2 regions of the Streptococcus halotolerans genome follow, and region 2 is predicted to be linked to the other one. Evidence: predicted binding sites of a transcription regulator. Region 2 holds the regulator's gene; the other holds the start of a gene.
What was found. The regulator NrdR, encoded in region 2, represses ribonucleotide reductase genes. The targets are predictions, from matches to a motif close to ACACNATATATNGTGT.
Positions count from the first base shown of each region.

Region 1 (11,026 bases), 310 kb from region 2:
GGATAATGAACGTTCGGAAGTCGTTTCTGAAGGTCAAGCACTTCTTGTTTTCGAGAAAACACCATTCTATGCTGAAATGGGTGGACAAGTAGCTGATCGTGGTGTCATCAAAAACGATAAAGGGGACATTGTTGCCAAGGTGACTGATGTTCAAAAAGCACCAAATGGCCAAGCGCTTCACACGGTTGATGTTTTAGCAAGCCTTTCTATTGGGACCAGTTATTCACTTGAAATCGATAAAGAGCGTCGTTTCTCAGTAGAGAAAAACCACACGGCAACACACTTACTACATGCTGCGCTGCATCATGTTATCGGTGAGCACGCTACTCAGGCTGGTTCTTTGAATGAAGAAGGTTTCCTTCGTTTTGACTTCACACATTTCGAGGCTGTGACAGTAGAGGAACTCCGTCAAATTGAAACAGAGGTCAATGAACAAATCTGGAATGCCATTGCTGTTAAAACGGTTGAAACAGATGTGGAAACTGCCAAAGAAATGGGAGCTATGGCTCTCTTTGGTGAAAAATACGGTAAGGTTGTTCGTGTTGTCACTATTGGTGATTATTCTGTGGAACTTTGTGGTGGTACCCATGTATCAAATACTTCTGAAATTGGACTCTTCAAGATTGTCAAAGAAGAAGGAATCGGATCAGGTACTCGCCGTATTCTAGCGGTTACTGGTAAAGAAGCTTTTCAAGCTTTCCGCGCTCAAGAAGATGCTCTAAAAACGATTGCAAGAGCCCTTAAAGTACCACAATTGAAGGAAGTTCCAAATAAGGTCAATAGCCTTAACGAGCAATTGCGTGATCTTCAAAAAGAAAATGCAGAACTCAAAGAAAAAGCAGCTGCGGCACAAGCAGGCGATGTCTTTAAAGATGTCAAAGAAGCCAATGGTGTGCGCTACATTGCTACACAAGTTGAAGTGGCAGATGCAGGTGCCCTTCGTACCTTCGCTGATAACTGGAAACAAAAAGATTACTCTGATGTTCTTGTCCTCGCAGCAAGCATTGGTGAGAAGGTCAATGTTCTTGTGGCCAGCAAAGCTAAAGCAGTTCATGCAGGTAATACTATTAAAGCCCTTGCGCCAATCGTATCAGGTCGCGGTGGTGGTAAACCAGACATGGCTATGGCTGGAGGATCAGATGCTTCTAAGATGGCTGACTTATTAGCAGCAGTGCCAGAGCAATTCTAAAACAATCGTCATATCACAAAAATCAATCAGCTAGGCTGGTTGATTTTTTGGTTATGAGGCTTTAAGCCCCGTCTCGCTCCGCTAGGTACGAGACAAATCAACCCCGCTATGCGGGTGTGCTTGAATGTTATACAAAAAATCTCCAAAAACGCTACAATAAAGGTGTTCAAGCCTACTGTAAAGCGAAAGGAGATACTAATATGGCACAAAAGGCACATAGTTTATCGCACACAAAATGGATGTGTAAATATTACATTGTGTTTATCCCTAAGTATAGACGAAAAATCATCTATAAACAATATAGAAGTAGTTTGTCGTGTGTTTTCAACTATTAGTGTTAGCACTTAGAAAAAATTGGGTATAATTAGGCTGTTAACGAGAGAAAATTTAATATTTTTTTCAAAAAAGTTATGAAATTGTTTAAAAAATTACACTTATCAAAAATTAGGATAGGTGCAATTTTTCATGCGTTTGATGTTGTTTTTTTCATATTTCTACGATTTCGATGAATTTTATGATAAAATAGTTAGGTTGAGTTTTCTTTTGAAAACCATAAATTTTTATTCACAAAGGGGAAAATAGTGACTATTTTTCGTCAAAAAAATACCAGTCTTGATAAGACTGAAATGAAGCGTCATCTAAAAGTTATTGATCTTGTCTTTTTAGGACTTGGTTCAATGGTGGGGACTGGTATTTTCACTATTACAGGGATTGGTGCAGCACAATACGCTGGACCAGCTCTGATTGTTTCAATTGCCTTATCAGCCATTGCTGTCGGAATTTTCGCTCTCTTTTACGCTGAGTTTGCCTCACGTATTCCTGCAAATGGTGGCGCCTATTCCTATATTTATGCTACCTTAGGCGAGTTTCCAGCTTGGATAGCTGGCTGGATGATTATCATGGAATTTCTTTTTGCAGTCTCTAGTGTCGCCTCAGGCTGGAGTTCTTATTTGAAAGGTTTGCTAGCTAATTACGGCATCCAGTTACCTGCTGCTATAAATGGTACGTTTAATCCTGGTAAGGGTCAGTATATCGACCTTTTGCCAGTTTTAGTCATGTTTTTTGTGACAGCCATTGTCCTCATGGATTCTAAAAAAGCGATGCGATTTAATAGCGCTTTGGTTGTTCTCAAATTTTCAGCCTTGGCACTTTTTATTCTTTTAGGATTATTCTTTCTAAAACCTGAAAACTGGACGCCTTTCTCACCATTTGGTTGGGGAAACCCTGTTGGAGGGCAATCAGGGATAATGGCAGGTGCTTCCATCATGTTCTTTGCCTTTCTTGGCTTCGAGTCCATTTCTATGGCAGTCGATGAAGTTCATGACCCACAGCAAAAAGTCCCCAAAGGAATCACCTTATCTTTGATCATTGTGACAGCTATCTATATGGTGGTTACTTTGATTCTAACAGGTATGGTGCATTACACAAAACTTAATGTACCTGATGCAGTAGCATATGCGCTTCGCTCGGTAGGATTGACATGGGCTGGTAATTATGTATCGGTTGTTGCTATCTTAACCTTGATTACTGTCTGTATTTCAATGACATTTGCCTTGTCACGGACCATTTACAGTATCAGTCGAGATGGTTTACTTCCAAAAGCATTGAGTCAAGTGACTAAGACATCACGTATACCACGAAATGCAACCTTAGTAACCGGTCTAGGAGCTATGGTATTTGCCGGTATGGTGCCATTAGCCAGTTTAGCAGAATTTGTTAATATTACAACGCTTGCTTATATGATGCTTTTAGCTATTGCTATTATCGTCTTACGTAAGCAACAAGGGTTACCGAAAGCTGGCGAATTCAAGATGCCATTTGTTCCCATCTTACCCATTTTGGGAATTGTGATTTGTTTAGTCTTTATGAGTCAATATCAAGTAGTGACATGGATCGCTTTCTTGATATCATTGGTTATAGGAGCCTTGATCTATTTCGGTTATGGTTACAAACATTCGACAATTAACAATGACAAATAAGAGGTATCCATATGGTTAAAAAAATGACTATCGTTTCCATTATTTTTATGTCAGTGGCTACCATTGCCCATCTGGTGATGTCTATAATCGCTTTTCAAAATGGTGCTAGTCTCAGTAAAAATATTCTAAATGGCATTTTAATGATCGTCTTTGTTAGTATTATCAAAACCTTATTGGAACTTAGAAAAACAAAATAACCAAGTAGAGTTATGCTCTCTACTTGGTTTTTTCATGTCTAAAAGGCAAATTCGATCGTTACGAATTCAAAAGAATGTTGCAAATCTTCGAGGATCAGTGGTTTGAGATTTACAGAATGTGAGATGAGATTTAAATCAGTTGGGTCAATGATGTGCACGCGAATATTGATATGAGTCCCTTGTTTATAAATAGAGATATCCAGGCCGTGATATTGCTTATTAAAATGTGTCTGGAAAATATCATGGATCAGAGGCACAATTTGCTTATTTCGTATTGGTGATTGTGTGAATTCTTTAAAAGAATCCGTTAAAACAGCTAAGGGTTCTTTATAGGAAAAAATAACCAGAATTAGGGTGATGAAAAAATCTGCTGTATAGTGGAGAAAGCCAAGTTTGCTTTCTATCGGGATGACCGTAAGAAGTAAAATGGCGATACCGACACCCGCAGATATAAGACCATCGATAAAATTACCTTTACTTTCTGCTGCAATAATAGTAGACAAATTATTGATTTGATGATTTTTCTGACGATTATAAAATCCTAAACCAAAGCAAAGAATAACCATTGTAATCGTGTAAGGAAGAACCAGATTTGTCTCAACCACATCCCCTTTTCCGTGGATAAAATAAGCATAAGCTGCAGCACTGGTTTCTAGCAGAGTGATAATCAGCAACATAAAGGTAGCGATAGATTTTAAAATACCGTATAGTGGTTCTAAGAAATACATTCCATTTGGGAAAGTTGTCGTTTTACGGTGACTATTACTAGAAATAAAAACGGCAGCCAAAGTTGATATAAATGCAATTAAGGAGAAAACACCGTCTAAAAGAAGAGCATTTAAATCAGTTACAATATAGATAATAAGTCCAGAAAGTCCAATAATAAAATTTCCGATTGTAGATACAATAAGTGATTGCCTCTCAACTTGTTTTTGAGTCATAGTTGCTCCTTGAAAAGAATGTCTTAGTTTTAGTATAACAATTTTTAGAAGTTGCTTCAAATGCAAATGAAATCGTCAGATAGTTATTAGATTCAAAAAAACCAAGCCCGGAAGCTTGGTTTCTAGCTGAAATAGAGAAGATTGTTAAAGTCCCATATTATAATCATCATCTTGCATAGCTTCAACGCTACCAAGGAGATAACCATTACCAACCTGACTAAAGAAGTCATGGTTAGAAGTTCCGGTTGAAATACCGTTCATAACGATGGGGTTGACGTCATTTGCAGTATCTGGGAAGAGGGGATCTTGACCTAAGTTCATGAGGGCCTTGTTAGCGTTATAGCGAAGGAAGGTCATCACTTCCTCAGTCCAGCCAACATTGTCATAAAGTGTTTGGGTGTATAATTCCTCGTTCTCATAGAGGCTGTATAGTAAATCGTACATCCATTCGCGAAATTCTTCTTGTTTGTCTTCTGGTAATTCGTTGAAACCTAATTGGAATTTATACCCAATATAAGTTCCATGAACAGATTCATCACGGATAATTAATTTAATAATTTCAGCGACGTTAGCTAGTTTATTATTACCAAGATAATAAAGTGGGGTGAAGAAACCAGAGTAGAATAAGAAGGTTTCTAGGAAGGTAGAAGCTACTTTTTTCTGAAGAGCATCACCATTCTTGTAGATTTCATTGATAATTTCAGCTTTACGTTGGAGATAAGGATTGGTATTGGTCCATTCAAAGATATCTTCAATCTCTTTTTTAGTATTTAAAGTCGAAAAGATCGAAGAATAAGATTTCGCATGGACAGATTCCATAAACTGGATATTATTGAGGACAGCTTCTTCGTGAGGCGTGCGAACATCTGCACGAATAGCTTCGACGCCGGTTTCAGATTGAAGGGTGTCAAGAAGCGTTAGACCACCAAAAACTTTACCGACAAGATCTTTTTCTTCGGCAGAAAGTTTACGCCAATCGTCTAAGTCATTAGACAAAGGAATGCGGGTATCGAGCCAGAATTGTTCCGTTAACTTCTCCCAAGTAGACTTATCGATAACATCTTCGATTTCATTCCAGTTGATCGCTTCATAATAAGTAAAATGTGACATGGAGACTCCTTAAAAACAGAAATAGTAAAAAACTTACGCTTATAGTTTAACATAAACAAGCAGCCAACTTCAAAATAAGCTGGCTGAATGTCGGATAGAGTGGCGGTAATGCTAGATAGGCTTCAAAGATATAGGTTAGTAATATGGCTCATTGTCCTAAATGACGAAAAGAGTCATTCGATATCAAGGACTTGTTAAGACGGTAAGGCATTGACCTTTTGATCCTATTATTGGCATATCATTTGATGAGTTACTAGCAGAAACTACTAAGATAGGTTATACCAAGATGAAATCCCTTCTATCCATTAGCTAGAAAAGACTTGGTTGCAGAAAGAGATAATCCATAATGATGGGTATTGTTCTCTTGTGCTTTAATAATAGGTATATCCTTAAATCACGCAGCTTTCACATTGGTTAGCACCAACTTCATCGCCATCATCTGTGTAGGTACGAACATAATAGATGGATTTAATGCCTTTGTTGAAGGCGTAGTTACGTAGGATGGATAAATCACGTGTTGTTTGTTTAGTGTCGCTACCTTTCCATTCATAGAGACCAATTGGAATGTCGCTTCGCATGAAGAGTGTCAATGACAAGCCTTGATCAACGTGCTCAGTAGCAGCAGCATAAACATCGATAACTTTACGCATATTCATATCATAGGCTGATTTGTAGTAGGGAATAGTGTCTGTTGAAAGTCCTGCAGCTGGGTAATAGATTTTTCCAATTTTCTTCTCTTGGCGTTCTTCAACGCGTTGCGTAATAGGATGGATCGAAGCAGAGACATCATTGATGTAAGAGATAGAACCGTTAGGAGCAACAGCTAAGCGGTTTTGGTGGTAAAGCCCATCTGCCATAACTGCCTGACGAAGAGCTTCCCAATCTTCAGCTTGAGGAATGAAGTGGTCTTTGAAGAGCTCTTTAACCAAATCTGATTTCGGTACAAACTGGCCAGTCACATACTTGTCAAAATAGCTACCATCAGCGTATTTTGACTTGTCAAATCCAACAAAACTGGTTTGGCGTTCACGCGCAATTTCATTGGATGCGACCAGTGTCCAGTAGTTGAGTAACATAAAGTAAATATCAGTGAACTCGATTGACTCTGGGCTTCCATATTCAATGTGTTTCTGAGCAAGGAAAGAGTGAAGTCCCATCGCTCCCAGTCCAAAAGTATGGGCTTGATCATTACCATTTTTAATAGACGGGACAGCCTCGATATTTGACGAATCGGTAACAAAGGTTAGTGCACGCGTCATGGCCTTGATAGAGCGACCAAAATCAGGCGAAGTCATCATGTTAACGACGTTGGTTGAGCCAAGGTTACATGAGATATCAGTTCCCATTGAAAGGTAATTTTGCCCGTCATCGATGAGACTTGGTCTTTGCACTTGAAGAATCTCTGAACACAAGTTTGACATGATGATTTTACCATCGATAGGATTAGAACGATTGGCAGTGTCAACATTAACAATATAGGGATAACCAGACTCTTGTTGCAATTTGGAAATCTCTGTTTCTAAATCACGAGCTTTTATTTTTGTTTTCTCTATATTGGGATTGGCTACCAGTTCATCGTATTTTTCAGTGATATCGATGTAGTTGAAAGGGATGCCGTATTCTTTTTCGACACTATATGGGCTAAAGAGGTACATGTCTTCATTTTTGCGAGCCAATTCGTAGAATTTATCAGGAACTGTTACGCCAAGTGAGAGGGTTTTAACACGTACTTTTTCATCAGCGTTTTCTTTCTTAGTAGAAAGAAAAGCAATGATATCTGGGTGGAAAACATTGAGATAAACCACACCGGCACCTTGACGTTGTCCTAATTGATTAGAATATGAGAAACTATCTTCAAATAATTTCATCACTGGAACAACGCCAGAAGCAGCTCCGGCAAAGCCTTTGATAGGTGCACCAGCTTCACGAAGGTTGGAAAGAGAAATGCCAACACCGCCACCGATACGTGACAGTTGGAGAGCTGAGTTGATGGAACGACCGATTGAGTTCATATCGTCAGTAACTTGAATCAAGAAACAAGATACCAACTCACCACGTCGGCTACGTCCAGCATTGAGGAAAGAAGGTGTAGCAGGCTGGTAGCGTTGGTTAATCATCTCTTTAGCTAAATCACGCGCTAGTTCCTCGTCTCCATCAGCGAAGTAGAGGGCATTAAACATCACACGATCTACCATGCTTTCAAGGTATGACTCACCATCATTTGTTTTGAGAGCGTATTGTTGATGGAATTTATAGGCAGCCATAAATGACTTGAATTGGAAGCCTTCGTTTTCTAATTCTTGCGCTAATGATTCGATAAAGGCTTGGCTATATTTTTGGATAAAACCTGTTTCGATGTAGTCGTTTTCAATGAGATAATTGATCTTTTCTGTAACGGAAGAAAAGGACATCATGTTAGGTTTGACATTTTCTTCAAAGAAAGCAGCGAGAGCTTCTTTATCCTTATGTAAAGGAATTTGTCCATCAACGGGACGGTTAATTTCATTATTTAAACGGAAATAAGTAACATTTCCTAAATCTTTAAGACTCATTTGATAAGATTCCTTTTACTATATTAGTGTCAATTGACGTGCCACTAAATTCTAATTTATAAAGTAGCGGTAGGTGATATGTTTATGATAATTCCCTAGCTTCTCGACAAAAATCAGAACCGAAATTTCGATTGCCAATGCTAATAATGCCGTGGCGATAGGCTGAATTGTCCTCAATAAAGTCTTCGACATAATCAACGTTATCATTGTATGTAGGGATGATTAAAACAAATTTATCATGACACTGGGGTGGTTGCCCATGTGCGGTTAAGAGCACTTTATCATCCTGGGCAATATCAAGTTTGTCGATGAATCTGGCCGTCTGACCAGTCAAAGTGTGAAAAGCAACTTTCAATGGGATAACCTAATGCTAAATGATTTCTTTAAGTTTAGCGGGCTGGAATCCAGAGAAAACAATATCACCAGCTTGAATGACTGGAGCCGATGCAAACCCTAAACTTTTAACATATTCGATGTGTTCAGGTTCTTCGTCAATATTGATCTCTTTGAAAGAAACGCCTTCTTTTTCTAAGAATTTTTTAGTCATTTTACATTGCATACAATTATTTTTTGAAAAAATAGTAATATTACTCATTTAATAACTCTCCTTTTTAAGTACCACAATAGCATACCCAAAAATGATATAAATTGCAATAGATTGCTATCAACAAAACACAAAATATAGTTATACATTTTTGTTATACCCCAATATATTGTGTTTTATTGAAAATGCGAAGAAAACAGACGAAGACAGTATTCTGGCCGATAGTTACCTAAAAGTAGCTGATGATTTCTTTCTATAGCGTTTGAAAAAGCTATCCTTGTCTTTTGAGGTTGATAATGTAAGTAGGTGGAAAGCAACTTGTAAATTTTTTCAATCAAGATTATAAAATCTTGAAAAAAAAAATAGCTTATGATATAATTGGAAATTGTAAGGGTTATCATGGATGACTCAAAAATTAAAAAGAGAAAAAAGGAGAACCATCATGGCTTCTAAAGATTTTCACATTGTAGCAGAAACAGGTATTCACGCTCGTCCAGCAACTTTGCTCGTTCAAACAGCTAGCAAATTCGCTTCAGACATTACTCTTGACTACAAAGGTAAAGCAGTAAACCTTAAATCAATCATGGGTGTTATGAGTCTTGGTGTTGGTCAAGGTGCTGACGTGACTATTTCTGCAGAAGGTGCAGATGCTGATGACGCTCTTGCTGCAATCGAAGAAACAATGACAAAAGAAGGATTGGCATAAGAAAATGACAGAAATGCTTAAAGGAATTGCAGCATCTGATGGTGTTGCTGTTGCTAAAGCATACTTATTGGTTCAACCGGATTTGTCATTTGAGACTGTTTCAGTTTCAGATACAGATGCAGAAGAAGCTCGTCTGGATGCAGCTCTAGCGGCGTCTCAAGACGAGCTTTCTGTTATCCGTGAAAAAGCCGTAGGTACGCTTGGTGAAGAAGCAGCATCCGTTTTTGATGCTCATTTAATGGTTCTTGCTGACCCAGAAATGATTGGTCAGATTAAAGAAACAATTCGCGCAAAACAAGTTAACGCAGAAGCTGGTTTGAAAGAAGTTACTGACATGTTCGTAACGCTTTTTGAAGGTATGGAAGATAACCCGTACATGCAAGAGCGTGCAGCTGATATTCGTGACGTTGCAAAACGTGTCTTGGCTCACCTCCTTGGTGTGAAGCTCCCAAACCCAGCAACGATTAGTGAAGAGTCAATTGTTATTGCTCATGACTTGACCCCTTCAGATACCGCTCAACTTGATAAGAGTTTTGTTAAAGCTTTCGTAACTAATATCGGTGGTCGTACAAGTCACTCAGCTATCATGGCTCGTACTCTTGAGATTGGTGCTGTTCTTGGAACTAACAACATTACCGAACTTGTCAAAGATGGCGATATTTTAGCTGTTAATGGTATTACTGGTGAGGTTATTATTAACCCAACACAAGATCAAATTGCCGAATTTGTCGAAGCTGGTAAGGCTTATGCTGCACAGAAAGCTGAATGGGCTCTTCTTAAAAATGCGCAAACGGTCACAGCTGATGGCAAACATTTCGAATTAGCTGCTAATATTGGTACACCAAAAGATGTTGAAGGTGTTAACGATAATGGTGCCGAAGCGGTAGGACTCTACCGTACTGAGTTCTTGTACATGGATTCTCAAGACTTCCCTACAGAAGATGAGCAATATGAAGCATACAAGGCTGTACTAGAAGGTATGGACGGTAAGCCAGTTGTGGTTCGTACAATGGATATTGGTGGTGACAAGGAACTTCCTTACTTTGATCTTCCAGACGAAATGAACCCATTCCTTGGTTTCCGTGCGCTTCGTATCTCAATTTCTGAAACTGGTGATCAAATGTTCCGTACGCAGATCCGCGCTCTTCTTCGCGCATCTGTACATGGTCAATTGCGCATCATGTTCCCAATGGTTGCTTTACTGAAAGAATTCCGTGCAGCAAAAGCAGTCTTTGATGAAGAAAAAGCTAACTTGCTCTCTGAAGGTGTAGCAGTAGCAGATGATATCCAAGTAGGTATCATGATTGAGATCCCAGCAGCAGCTATGCTTGCTGATCAATTTGCTAAAGAAGTTGACTTCTTCTCAATTGGTACAAATGACCTTATCCAATACACTATGGCAGCAGACCGTATGAATGAACAAGTTTCATACCTCTACCAACCATATAACCCATCAATCCTCCGCTTGATTAACAATGTTATCAAGGCAGCTCATGCTGAAGGTAAATGGGCAGGTATGTGTGGTGAGATGGCTGGTGATCAACAGGCTGTACCACTCCTTGTCGGAATGGGTCTAGATGAGTTCTCAATGTCAGCAACATCAGTACTTCGGACACGTAGTCTGATGAAATCACTTGATTCAGCTAAAATGCAAGAGTATGCTCACCGTGCTCTTACAGAATGCTCAACTGCTGAAGAAGTTCTTGAACTTCAAAAAGAATATCTATAATTAAGGACTAAGAAGAGGGAAACCTCTTTTTAGTTTGTTTAAACTATTCAATAAAACACGAAAGTTCTAGTACGTTAGG
Region 1 covers NZ_CP014835.1:167,080-178,105, forward strand. The annotation lists gene alaS (alanine--tRNA ligase) at 1-1,189, shown strand, start outside; partial or broken gene A2G56_RS10415 (IS200/IS605 family transposase) at 1,390-1,503, shown strand; gene A2G56_RS00725 (APC family permease) at 1,768-3,168, shown strand; gene A2G56_RS00730 (hypothetical protein) at 3,180-3,365, shown strand; gene A2G56_RS00735 (cation transporter) at 3,404-4,306, opposite strand; gene nrdF (class 1b ribonucleoside-diphosphate reductase subunit beta) at 4,451-5,416, opposite strand; gene nrdE (class 1b ribonucleoside-diphosphate reductase subunit alpha) at 5,806-7,968, opposite strand; gene A2G56_RS00750 (class Ib ribonucleoside-diphosphate reductase assembly flavoprotein NrdI) at 8,051-8,302, opposite strand; gene nrdH (glutaredoxin-like protein NrdH) at 8,339-8,563, opposite strand; gene A2G56_RS00760 (phosphocarrier protein HPr) at 8,955-9,218, shown strand; gene ptsP (phosphoenolpyruvate--protein phosphotransferase) at 9,223-10,947, shown strand.
Region 1: nrdH (glutaredoxin-like protein NrdH) is a predicted target of NrdR. The motif match lies at 8,672-8,687, and genes of this name have one in related genera.

Region 2 (11,026 bases):
TTTCCGCACGCATTTCAGGGTTATCGACCTTATTAACAGCTAGAATAACTGGTTTATTTGTTTTGTAAAGGATGCGCGCAACATATTCATCCGCATCGGTTACACCTTCTTTAGCTGATACGACGAACACAATAACATCGGCTTCCGTCATGGCAATGTCAGCTTGGTGTTTGATTTGCTCCATGAAAGGAGCATCCACATCATCAATACCACCGGTATCAATCAAAGAGAATTGGCGATTAAGCCACTCTGCGCTAGTATAAATACGATCACGTGTTACACCTTCTACATCTTCCACAATGGAAATGCGTTCTCCAGCAACACGATTAAATAACGTCGATTTCCCAACATTGGGACGTCCGACAATAGCAACTGTTGGTAAGGACATAATGTCTCCTTATCTTATTTTTAAAATGATTTTCAAAATGCTAAAAGATAAGACCGGGGCTTATCTTCTATTTTCACCCTGCAAGTGGGTTTCTCTAGCCAAAAAGCGGATGCGTTCCATAACACGCTTAGCTTGCCACGTCTCATCGCCATTTCGACCGTTGGCTAATTTACGCTCCAAATCCGCAAAATTATAATTTGAGGTAAAGAAAGTTGGTAAATTTTCCTGCATCCGATACTGCAGAATAACTTGTAAAACTTCATCACGTATCCAAGATGAGGTTTGTTCCGCACCAATATCATCTAACACTAAGATTTCACTGGTTTTAACAGCATCAATTTCCTCTTTAACAGAATCTGTTTTGATAGCATTTTTGATATCGATGGTAAAACTTGGGTAATGAAGAATAGTTGTTACGGCGTTTCTTTTCTCTGACAGTTCGTGCGCTAGTGCTGCCATAAAAAAGGATTTCCCAACACCCATATCACCGTAGAGATAGAGGCCCTTTTGATCTGGACTGGGATACTGGCTAATAAAATCAACCAAACTTTCATACACGTCCAAACGCTTGACATCATCTAGTAAAACATCATCAAAAGAAATGGTTTTATAGGATTTTGGCAGACTAACCAAAGTAATCCGATTCTCAATCGCCTTCTGCGCTTGAGCTTCTTTCAATGCCTTGGTTTCCAAATAAGTCACGTCAGCGTAGCCTTCATTCATGGTTAGAATGGGTTCGTAACCTTTAGCAATATAACTGTCTTCCTGATCTTGAAACTTACGGCGTTCATTGATAAATTGATTGAACTTAGGTAAACTGCGCTTGATTTCGTCTTGGGTCAAACCATGTTGGTTGATAAAGGTCACCACATCTGGATCCGATAAGATTAACTGGGCCATCTGGTTTGCATCGAAATGCCTAGAATGTCCCGATTTGTTTAAAGTGTGTCCTACTTTTTCCATGATCAGTCCTTTCTAAGACGTTCTAAGGCTTTTCGCCTTGCTTCCTCTAACCGTTTTTGATCCTCATCAGACGTCTGATTTTGATAGTCTTGGTTACTCCATTCTGGAACATTGGGTTTTGCTTGTTTAGGCGATCCTGCTTGAGTGCTTTTTACTGATTTATTTGAAAACTCTCGCATTTTTAAAACAGCTGTCTCAGCTTTATTAATCTCTTGAAAAGCAAAATCATTGGCTATCTTCATGGCGTATTTTTTATTCACATTGGCTGAATTGGTTTTCATGATGGTATAGAGCACGATGACGTTAATAACCTCATCCAAAAACCCCATCTTAGCCAACTCTAAGAGTAACTGTCTTTCATCCGCAACAATCGAAGCCTTGCGTGTTTTCTTGATTTTAGCTAAAAAAACATCTGCTCGATCGCGTTGAGCTTCCTTAACAATAACGGCCTCTTGTGACGTCAGTTGTCCTGCTTTAGGAGAATCCATCTTAGCCTGCTCTTTTTTCGCTTTCATTCGTGGCAAGGAAATCGTTAAATTAACAGCCGTTTCTTTAGCAAGCAAGTAAGTATCATGCCAAGTCATTTTATATTTCTCAGCTATACGATACAAACCGATAACATCCGTTTCTTCTTGAGCAAAAGATAAGCCATCACGCTTCATCAAATTCTTAAAAGCATCCAAATCAAAAGCCCCTTTGGAACTACTAGTTTTTTGAATGAGAGCTACTTGGCCCTGATCATCAAACACGTCAGAAAAGTTTTTAGACAAATTCTGCGCATTCTCTGGCAAAACAGCTGCCAACTCCTTAACAGCAACCTCTCCAATCTTTTGGGTAAGCAATTGTCGATAAAGAGGCACGTTTAAAAAATCGTCACTAGATAAAGGGGCCTTAAGCTTGATAAAATAAACATCTCTCTGTTGATAAAAAGCCACAAGCTCCATAGCCGTTAAAGTTGCTAAAGCTGTCTCAAAGGCTGCCATTCCCATTAAAGTATGATTTAGAATCTCTGAGAACTTGTGTTTCTTAGTCCCATCATCCTTAAAGGTTATCAAATAATGATAAACACTAAAGGCGTTCTGACCGATAATCGGGTAATAACAAGCCATCAAGGCTTGCGATGCCCCATCAACCAGATTACCTTTTACAAATGAAAATGTATCAATCGGTCTCATTAACTACCCTTTTTCCCACGAACACGATTGGTAATTTGCTGCAGCAATTCTTCAATTTCATCAACATCCTTAAAGCTGCGATAAACCGAAGCAAAACGCACATAGGTGATTTCATCGAGTTCTGCCAACTCATCCATAACCATATTACCAATGATTGTACTTGGAACCTCATTTTCATAGTTGCTACGAATAGCCTGTTCGATACGACGAATAACGTTTTCGATGTCTTCACTAGAAACTGGACGCTTCTGGGCACTCATAATGATGCCATGTAAAATCTTATCCTTTGAGAAAGCTTCCCTGGTTCCATCCTTCTTAACCACTAAGAGCGGTAATTCTTCGACACGTTCAAATGTTGTGAAACGATTATGGCAATGATCGCATTCTCGCCGTCTTCTGATAGTTGTCCCTTCTTCGGCTTGACGACTATCGACAACACTTGATTTTGTAGTATGGCATTTTGGACAACGCACAACAATCACCCCAATCTTTCTTAAAATGGTTACTGGTAAAACTGAATTAAGATTCCAGGCAAATACCAACTTAAAATCAGCTTTTTAATACTTTATTATAGCATATTTTCAACCAGAAATAAACTGAACAAGAACTGTCGCACGCCTCACGTATGAAAAAGAGTTTTCCGAATGATTGTACCGTTGACAATCGATCATTTCAGGGATTTCCTCTACTAAAATTGACAAAAAATAACACCTATCGGTTATCGCTGAAAGACCTGAATGTTGACATGCAAAAAATGTTATACTTTTCGAAAATCAAAAGCAGCCGTAACTGACTTGATTTGATGGATTTCAGCCCTAGCTACATGAGTGTCGTCCAGACTTCTTTTGTTTTTCATTGACTATTATGGACTATTATGTTTTCGCTAAAAACCGTTCATACGTTTGTCCTGACAAGTATCCATTACCCTTCTGAGAAAATACACAGAGGCATTTTCCAATACCAAACATTTGCAAACCATTATGATGTAATCAACACATCATCATGATTCATTCCTTAGTGGTCATTGTAAGTCTTCTTCATACATTTGTTGTAACAACCATCACCTACTTCAATACAACTCTCACCTAGTCAGTTTAGACAAAAAAACTCAAAAAAGTCGTTACTACTGTTGAAAATAGTAACGACTCACGTCATCTTATCTGAGTTATTGAATATACCATTATCCTTCAAAAAACTCTGGCGATGGCTCCCCCAACGGTATGGCAATGGTAAAAGTTGTTTGAACATTGACCTCGCTTTCAACACTCAAACGACAATCATAGGCATCACAAATTTGCTTAAGAATGGATAAACCAATCCCCAATCCAGCCCTTGTTCCTTCACGGTTACGTGACTTATCTGTCCGATAAAACCGTTCAAAAATATTTTGCAAATCTTCTTTTGCAATTCCTTCGCCGTGGTCTTTAACCGTAACCAAGGCATAACCCTCCTCCTTATCCAAAGATAATTCAATTAAACCGCCATGTGGTGAATACTTTATGGCATTATCAATCAAAATCGTCAAAACCTGTTCGAAATGGTTCTTGGCAATTTTGGCATAAACATCATCGGCATTCACATAAAGAGCAAATTGAAAATCTGGTCTTAGGATTTCAAAATTATACAAGGATACTTGCATAGAAGATTCTAAACGGCTCACTTCTTTAGTTTTTTCGGACAGATTACCTTGTAGACGAATCAAATCAAGCATATCACTAATCATAAGATTCATGCGATGGGCTTCGTGACGACTGGCTTCTAAACTTTCTTCTAAAATTTCTGGATCATTTTTTCCCCAGCGACTAAGCATATCCAAGTGGCCTTTAATGACCGCCACTGGCGTTCTCAATTCATGGCTAACATCACTAATAAACTGTTGTTGTAGTTTGTTTTGTTCAGCGATACGGGCCATCATAGCATTAAACATGTGAGATAGCTCCTCTATCTCATCACCACTGTTAATCTCAGCTCGTACATCCAAGTCAGTAGGATCACCCTCGATACGACGCATAATACGGCGCAAACTGTAGATAGGTTTCAAGAAGACCTCAATACTAAAGCGCATAATGACCAAAACAATAATAATCGTTCCTACTTCCAAGAAAAGTAAGACAATAATCAAACGATTCTTCAAAGCATAATAGAATTCAAGATTATGGAATAACTTAGCATAGCCGATCACTTTTGTCTGCGACTTATTGTAAATAGGAACGCTAATCGTGAACCCTCTATCTTGATCGATCCGCTCTGACCGAAGCTTATTAAGGGGACCTAGAGTGAGATAGTCCACTTTTGTACTAGTCGTAAACAGCAATTCTTTTTTAGTGTTGTAAAGGTAGGCGATTTGGTTTGAGTACAAGAGACGTGAAACAGAGTTATTCCCTGCAATAGCCATCCCTTCCGTTAACACTTTTTCAGAGCCCGCCGTATCAAGCGTCTGAGTTGTCTGCAAATAGACAATTAAGTTATCCTTGTTTAAAGGCTCATCGATGTCAGAAACATGTCTTTGGACCAAATTTGCAGTTGTTCTAATCGTTTTTTCTTCCTGCTTAATCAATAAGTCATTTGAAAATAACAGAACCAAAATCGTAAATGTGGTCAAAATGAGAAAAAACAGCCCCATTGTGACTAGGACCATTTTTCTACCTAAAGGCATTCGATGTAGTTTTTGAAAAAAACGTTTATTTTTCACGAATGACATACCCCATACCACGAACCGTTTGAATGTACGATTCCTTACCAGGGACATCAATTTTGCCACGGAGGTAACGAATATACACGTCAACAACATTAGTTTCAACAGCTTCATCGTATTTCCAGACGAGATTCAATAATTCTTCGCGTGTCATAACACGGTTCATATTGGACATCAAGGCTGACAACAGATCAAATTCACGCTTCGTCAACGGTACAGTTTCGTCACCACGGACAGCTGAACGATTTTGAGGATCTAATTTAAGATCTCGGTAGCTTGCTCCACTCGAAGTGGTTCGCTTGCTTTCTTCGATCTCTTGGCGACGGAACGCTGCACGAACACGGGCCAACAATTCTTCAATTGCGAATGGTTTAATAATATAATCATCTGCACCACGATCCAACCCTGAAACGATATCCATGACAGAATCTCTTGCTGTCATCATAATGATATAGGTTGATTTTTCTTGCTGCAAACGACGTGTAACTTCAAAGCCGTCCATTTCTGGTAGCATCAAATCCAAAAGAATCAAATCAAATTCTTTTTCAAGTGCAGTTTCTAAACCAGCACGGCCATTGTTTTCAACAGTTACAGAATAACCTTCATGTTGTAATTCTAAAGAAACGAAGCGTGAAAGATTTTTTTCATCTTCTATAATCAAAATGTGTTTCGTCATTTTACCACCTTTGTTATTTCATTCAAAGTTTATATTATTATAATAATTAGATTTTACATACTGAAACAGCTCAAACAAATGATCAGCAAGCGATTATAGCAGCGGTTACATAATCGGTTACTCATTTTTATTAAACTATCATCAGCAAGCGTCGTTTCAATAATTCCCAGATATTTAATCATACCATGTTTAGCAAAAGATTACAAATTAAAGTTATATGTCAAAATGATGTCAATTTGATTTATTCCTCGTCAAACAAGCCTGAAAGCGACGCGAATGGATTATTTTCTTGTTTTTCTTCTTCCTTCATGGCCTGATATTGCTCTTCTGTCAACACAACCCAATCATTGCCTTCTGGCATTGTTTCAGACGCTTCTTCTTCTTTTGTTAAAACTTTTAATGGAATGTTTAACAAAATATTATCTAAAACACTTTCAGAAAGATCGATGTGATCATCTTCAATCATTAAAACAAGATTTTCTTCAACCAGCTCTTTCCTACTTGAAGCATCGGTTGCTGTCATAAAAACTTCAGAAACCATGTAGTCTTCAGAGACAGTCACGGCTTCCATCGAACGACTTGATGGCAATGTCAACTCATAAGACAGTTGATAATTCAGTAAATAAAGGCCATCGTCAAAACTCACCATGCCGACTGCTGTTAAATTTTGCAAATCAATGACTGACTCATCACGCGCAATGAGTTGATCTTTTAAGTCTAATTTTTTTTCAAAGTGCAATCCTTCTGGATTTTTTCGGATATCTACTAACTTCATAATCTACCTTTTCTATTTATTGACCTTATTTCAAACTATAAGGAATAACTGTTTGCAATTGTTTCTAACCTTTTGATGCGTTCTTCTAGGGGTGGATGAGTTTGAAAGAGGGACTTTAGAGACTTATTTTTTCTAGGGTCACTAATGTACAAGGCTGCACTAACCTCGTCAATGTGATGTGACATTGGTTTTGAAGCCTGTAATTTTTTAAGGGCATTGATCATAGCTTGAGGATTCTGAGTTAATTCGACTGAACTAGCATCCGCTAAATACTCGCGTTGTCGTGAAATCGCTAATTGAACCAAACTAGCTATCATCGGAGCCAATATAATCGTAATAATGGCAAACACCAAAACTAAGGCCCCAGAACTATCCTCACGGTCATCTCTTCGTCTTCCACCGCCATACCACATGAGACGACCACCAATACTCGAAATCATAGTTACCACAGAGGCTAAAGCCACGGCAATGGTTGAAATTCGAATATCATAATTTCTCACATGACTAATTTCATGACCGATGACAGCTTCTAATTCCGTTCGGTTCATAACTTTAAGTAACCCACTAGTAGCTGCAACAGCAGCATTTTCTGGGCTAGATCCGGTAGCAAAAGCGTTTAAGGATTCTTCTTCAATGATATAAACTTTCGGCATTGGAATCTGCGCTACCATGGCAATCTTCTCAACGATATCATAGTATTCAGGTGCTTGTTCTGGACCAATCTCTCTCGCACCATTCATTGACATCACAACCTGGGTCGATTGAAAAATCATACTTGTCGCATAGATGGTCCCAATAATTAAAGCGATAGCCAAACCAAATCTGGTATTCCCAATCATAAGATAGCCTATTGCTGCTCCTATAGCACTAAGCAAACCAAAAAAGAAAATGAGCAGAAAGATGGTCCTTCTTTTATTACTTGCAATCTGTTGTTTTAGCATTTGTCATCCCCTAAGAATGTTTCTCTTCATTATATCAGGTTTAAGATAATTTCTAAAGAAAATAACAGGTGTTTGTGATAAAATAAGGGAAGTTTAAGAGACAAGGAGCTTATATGACACCGCAAATTTTTTGTGAGCAACTAAACACTCATGGCATTACATTAACAGATCAACAAAAACATCAATTTGAACGTTATTTTGAACTTTTAATCGAATGGAACCAGAAGATTAATCTGACAGCTATTACTGAAAAAAACGATGTTTACCTCAAACATTTCTATGATTCTATTGCCCCTATTTTACAAGGGGATTTAACAAACGAGCCTGTTAAAATTCTTGATATTGGCGCTGGAGCTGGTTTTCCTAGTCTCCCGATGAAAATCATTTTTCCAAACTTAGAGATCACTATTATCGATTCTCTCAATAAGCGTATTCAATTTTTAAGGCTTTTAGCTGATGAATTATCCTTAACCAATGTTCACTTCTTTCATGGACGTGCTGAAGATTTTGGTCAAGACAAAGCATTTCGTCAGCAATTTGACTTTGTAACAGCTAGGGCAGTGGCAAGAATGCCGATTTTAGCTGAATTAACTATCCCCTTTTTAAAATTAAATGGCCGATTAATCGCCTTAAAAGCTAGTGCTGCTGACCAAGAAATGGACCAAGCCAAAACTGCTCTCACTACCCTTTTTGCACAGGTTATCGAAAGCAGAGATTACGAACTTCCAAACGGAGACCCGAGAAATATTACTATTGTCGAAAAGAAAAAAGAAACACCTAAAAAATACCCACGAAAAGCTGGAACTCCGAATAAAAAACCACTTTAATATCGATCATTAGAAAGGACACTCATGTCAACGTTTATTTCCAAATGGTCGGTGACTCAGCGACTCAGTTTTAGCTTTATTATTGTTATTTTAATCGGCAGTCTGATACTGTCGCAGCCTTTTACACATTATGCTAACGCTCCACAAACCAGTTATTTTGACCATCTTTTTAATGTTACTTCCATGGTTTGCGTAACAGGCCTGTCGGTCTTTGCTGTGGGAGACGTCTATAACGGAATTGGACAAGTCATTGTGATGCTTCTCATGCAAATTGGTGGCCTGGGGTTAGTGACCCTAATAGCCATTAGCAGCTACGTCCTCCATCGTAAAATGAATCTGTCCGATCAATCATTGCTGCAATCAGCATTGAGTCGAGATAGTGGACAAGACTTAAAGAGATTTCTTTACATGGTTTATCAATTTACCTTTATTATTGAGAGCCTTGCTGCCTTGATCCTAATGATCGATTTCATCCCACGATTTGGTTTGGGTCACGGTATTTTCAATGCTATGTTCCTAGCCATCTCTGCTTTTTGTAATGCGGGTTTTGATAACTTTGGGTCATCTAGTTTACAGCATTATGCCACAAATCCTATTATCAACTTCACCATTATCGGCTTGATTATAGCTGGTGGTCTGGGATTTGGCGTTTGGCAGGATATTATTCAGTGCATTAAAAACTATCTTTCTGAACGTCCCAAGCGCCTATCAACGCTCTTTCGTCCCCTATCCAACCAGTCACGCTTAGTTCTCAAAACAACAACTATTATTCTAGTAATAGGAACACTACTGAGCTGGCTTTTAGAATGGAACAATACTAAAACCATTGGCAACTTGTCCCCCTCGAAACAGTTTATGGCATCTCTTTTTCAGACTGTTACGATGAGAACAGCTGGCTTTGCAACCATTGATTATGAAAATGCTAATCCTGCCACTAACTTCCTTTATATGATCCAAATGGTTATGGGTGGTTCACCTGGAGGTACAGCTGGTGGTATCAAGGTTACCGTTGTTGCTATTATCGCTTTACTGTTTAAAGCTGAACTTTCAGGACAGACGGAGGTTACTTTCCATCACCGTACCATTGATAACCGCATTATCAAACAAACACTAACCATTATCATTTTTTTCTTCAGTCTTATGATGGCTGGTTTTCTACTATTATTAATCGTTGAAAAAACGGTAAATCCTTTTAAACTGTTATTCGAAGTTTCATCAGCTATTGCTACTGTGGGTGTTTCTATGAATGTGACTGCTGATTTATCGACATCTGGACGTATTATTATTATGATTCTCATGTTTATTGGCCGTGTTGGACCGGTAACTGTCCTACTTAGTCTATTACAGAAGAAAGAAAAAACCATCCATTATGCTAAAGCAAACATTTCAGTTGGATAAGACAGAAAGGAGACCATTGTGTCTAAAAAAATTATCGGTGTCCTAGGTCTCGGCATTTTTGGAAAAACCGTCGCCGAAGAACTTTGTACCTTTGACCAAGACGTCATTGCTATCGACTATCATGAGGACCACGTTCAAGCCGTTGCTAATACGGTTACTCGTGCCGCTGTTGGTGATATCACCAACTACGAATTTCTGGAAAGTGTCGGCATCGAACACTGTGATACCGTTGTGATTGCAACAGGTAATAGTCTCGAAGCGTCCGTCCTTGCAGTTATGCACTGTAAAAAATTAGGCGTTCACAATATCATCGCAAAAGCTAAAAGCGGTATCTTTGAAGATGTTTTGTACCATATTGGAGCCAATCGCGTGATCATGCCCGAGAGAGCTTCTGGAAAATCACTAGCATCCCATATTTTAAGACGTCACATTTCTAACATCATTCATGTTGAAGACGATATTTCAATCATTGAATTTAAAATCCCTCAAAAATGGGTTGGTAAAAACCTCATTGAACTTGATGTGCGTAACAAATACGAATTGAATGTGGTTGGCATCCGTCGAGGAAACATGGAAAGTCTGACAACTGATGTTAACCCTCAGGAACCCTTGCCAGACAATATCCAAATAAGCGCTGTTACCAATTCCCGCACTTTTGAAAAATTTGACTACTTAGGCTATTTAAAATAGTATTTTAGACCTCAGAGCATTACAAGACCAACTGTTCGAATTGGTCTTGTCTTTATTTTTAAATAAAAATCAGGCGATAGTAACGTTACATCGTCTAATGAAACAAAACTAGGACAACATAACTTAACAAAGTATCGTAACGACGCAAGGCTTTTCTGAGACATGTTACGAAAATTTAGTAAATCTGCCACATTAATCGTATATTTCTAAGCGTTCTGCTGTTGTTTTTCTGCCACTATAATATCCCATGTGAAACAAGTTGACAAACTGTCAGAATAATTTTAAAATAATAAACGTTGATTTTTTATAACACAATACTCATTTTTAGAAAGTATCATCTTTACATGTTCAAAAAATTTAAAAATCCAACCCTTATTGTTGGGTTAATGCTCTTTGCACTATTTTTTGGTGCAGGAAATCTAACCTTTCCAGCCTTTTTAGGCCTCTATTCAGGACAAAATTTCTGGCAAGCCATCATAGGATTCTGTATTACTGGTA
Region 2 covers NZ_CP014835.1:2,037,259-2,048,284, reverse strand. The annotation lists gene der (ribosome biogenesis GTPase Der) at 1-388, opposite strand, end outside; gene dnaI (primosomal protein DnaI) at 449-1,351, opposite strand; gene A2G56_RS09375 (replication initiation and membrane attachment family protein) at 1,354-2,526, opposite strand; gene nrdR (transcriptional regulator NrdR) at 2,526-2,999, opposite strand; gene A2G56_RS09365 (sensor histidine kinase) at 3,707-5,164, opposite strand; gene A2G56_RS09360 (response regulator transcription factor) at 5,208-5,897, opposite strand; gene A2G56_RS09355 (DUF177 domain-containing protein) at 6,139-6,675, opposite strand; gene htpX (zinc metalloprotease HtpX) at 6,708-7,613, opposite strand; gene rsmG (16S rRNA (guanine(527)-N(7))-methyltransferase RsmG) at 7,727-8,440, shown strand; gene A2G56_RS09340 (TrkH family potassium uptake protein) at 8,465-9,838, shown strand; gene ktrA (potassium uptake transporter gating subunit KtrA) at 9,857-10,528, shown strand; gene brnQ (branched-chain amino acid transport system II carrier protein) at 10,873-11,026, shown strand, end outside.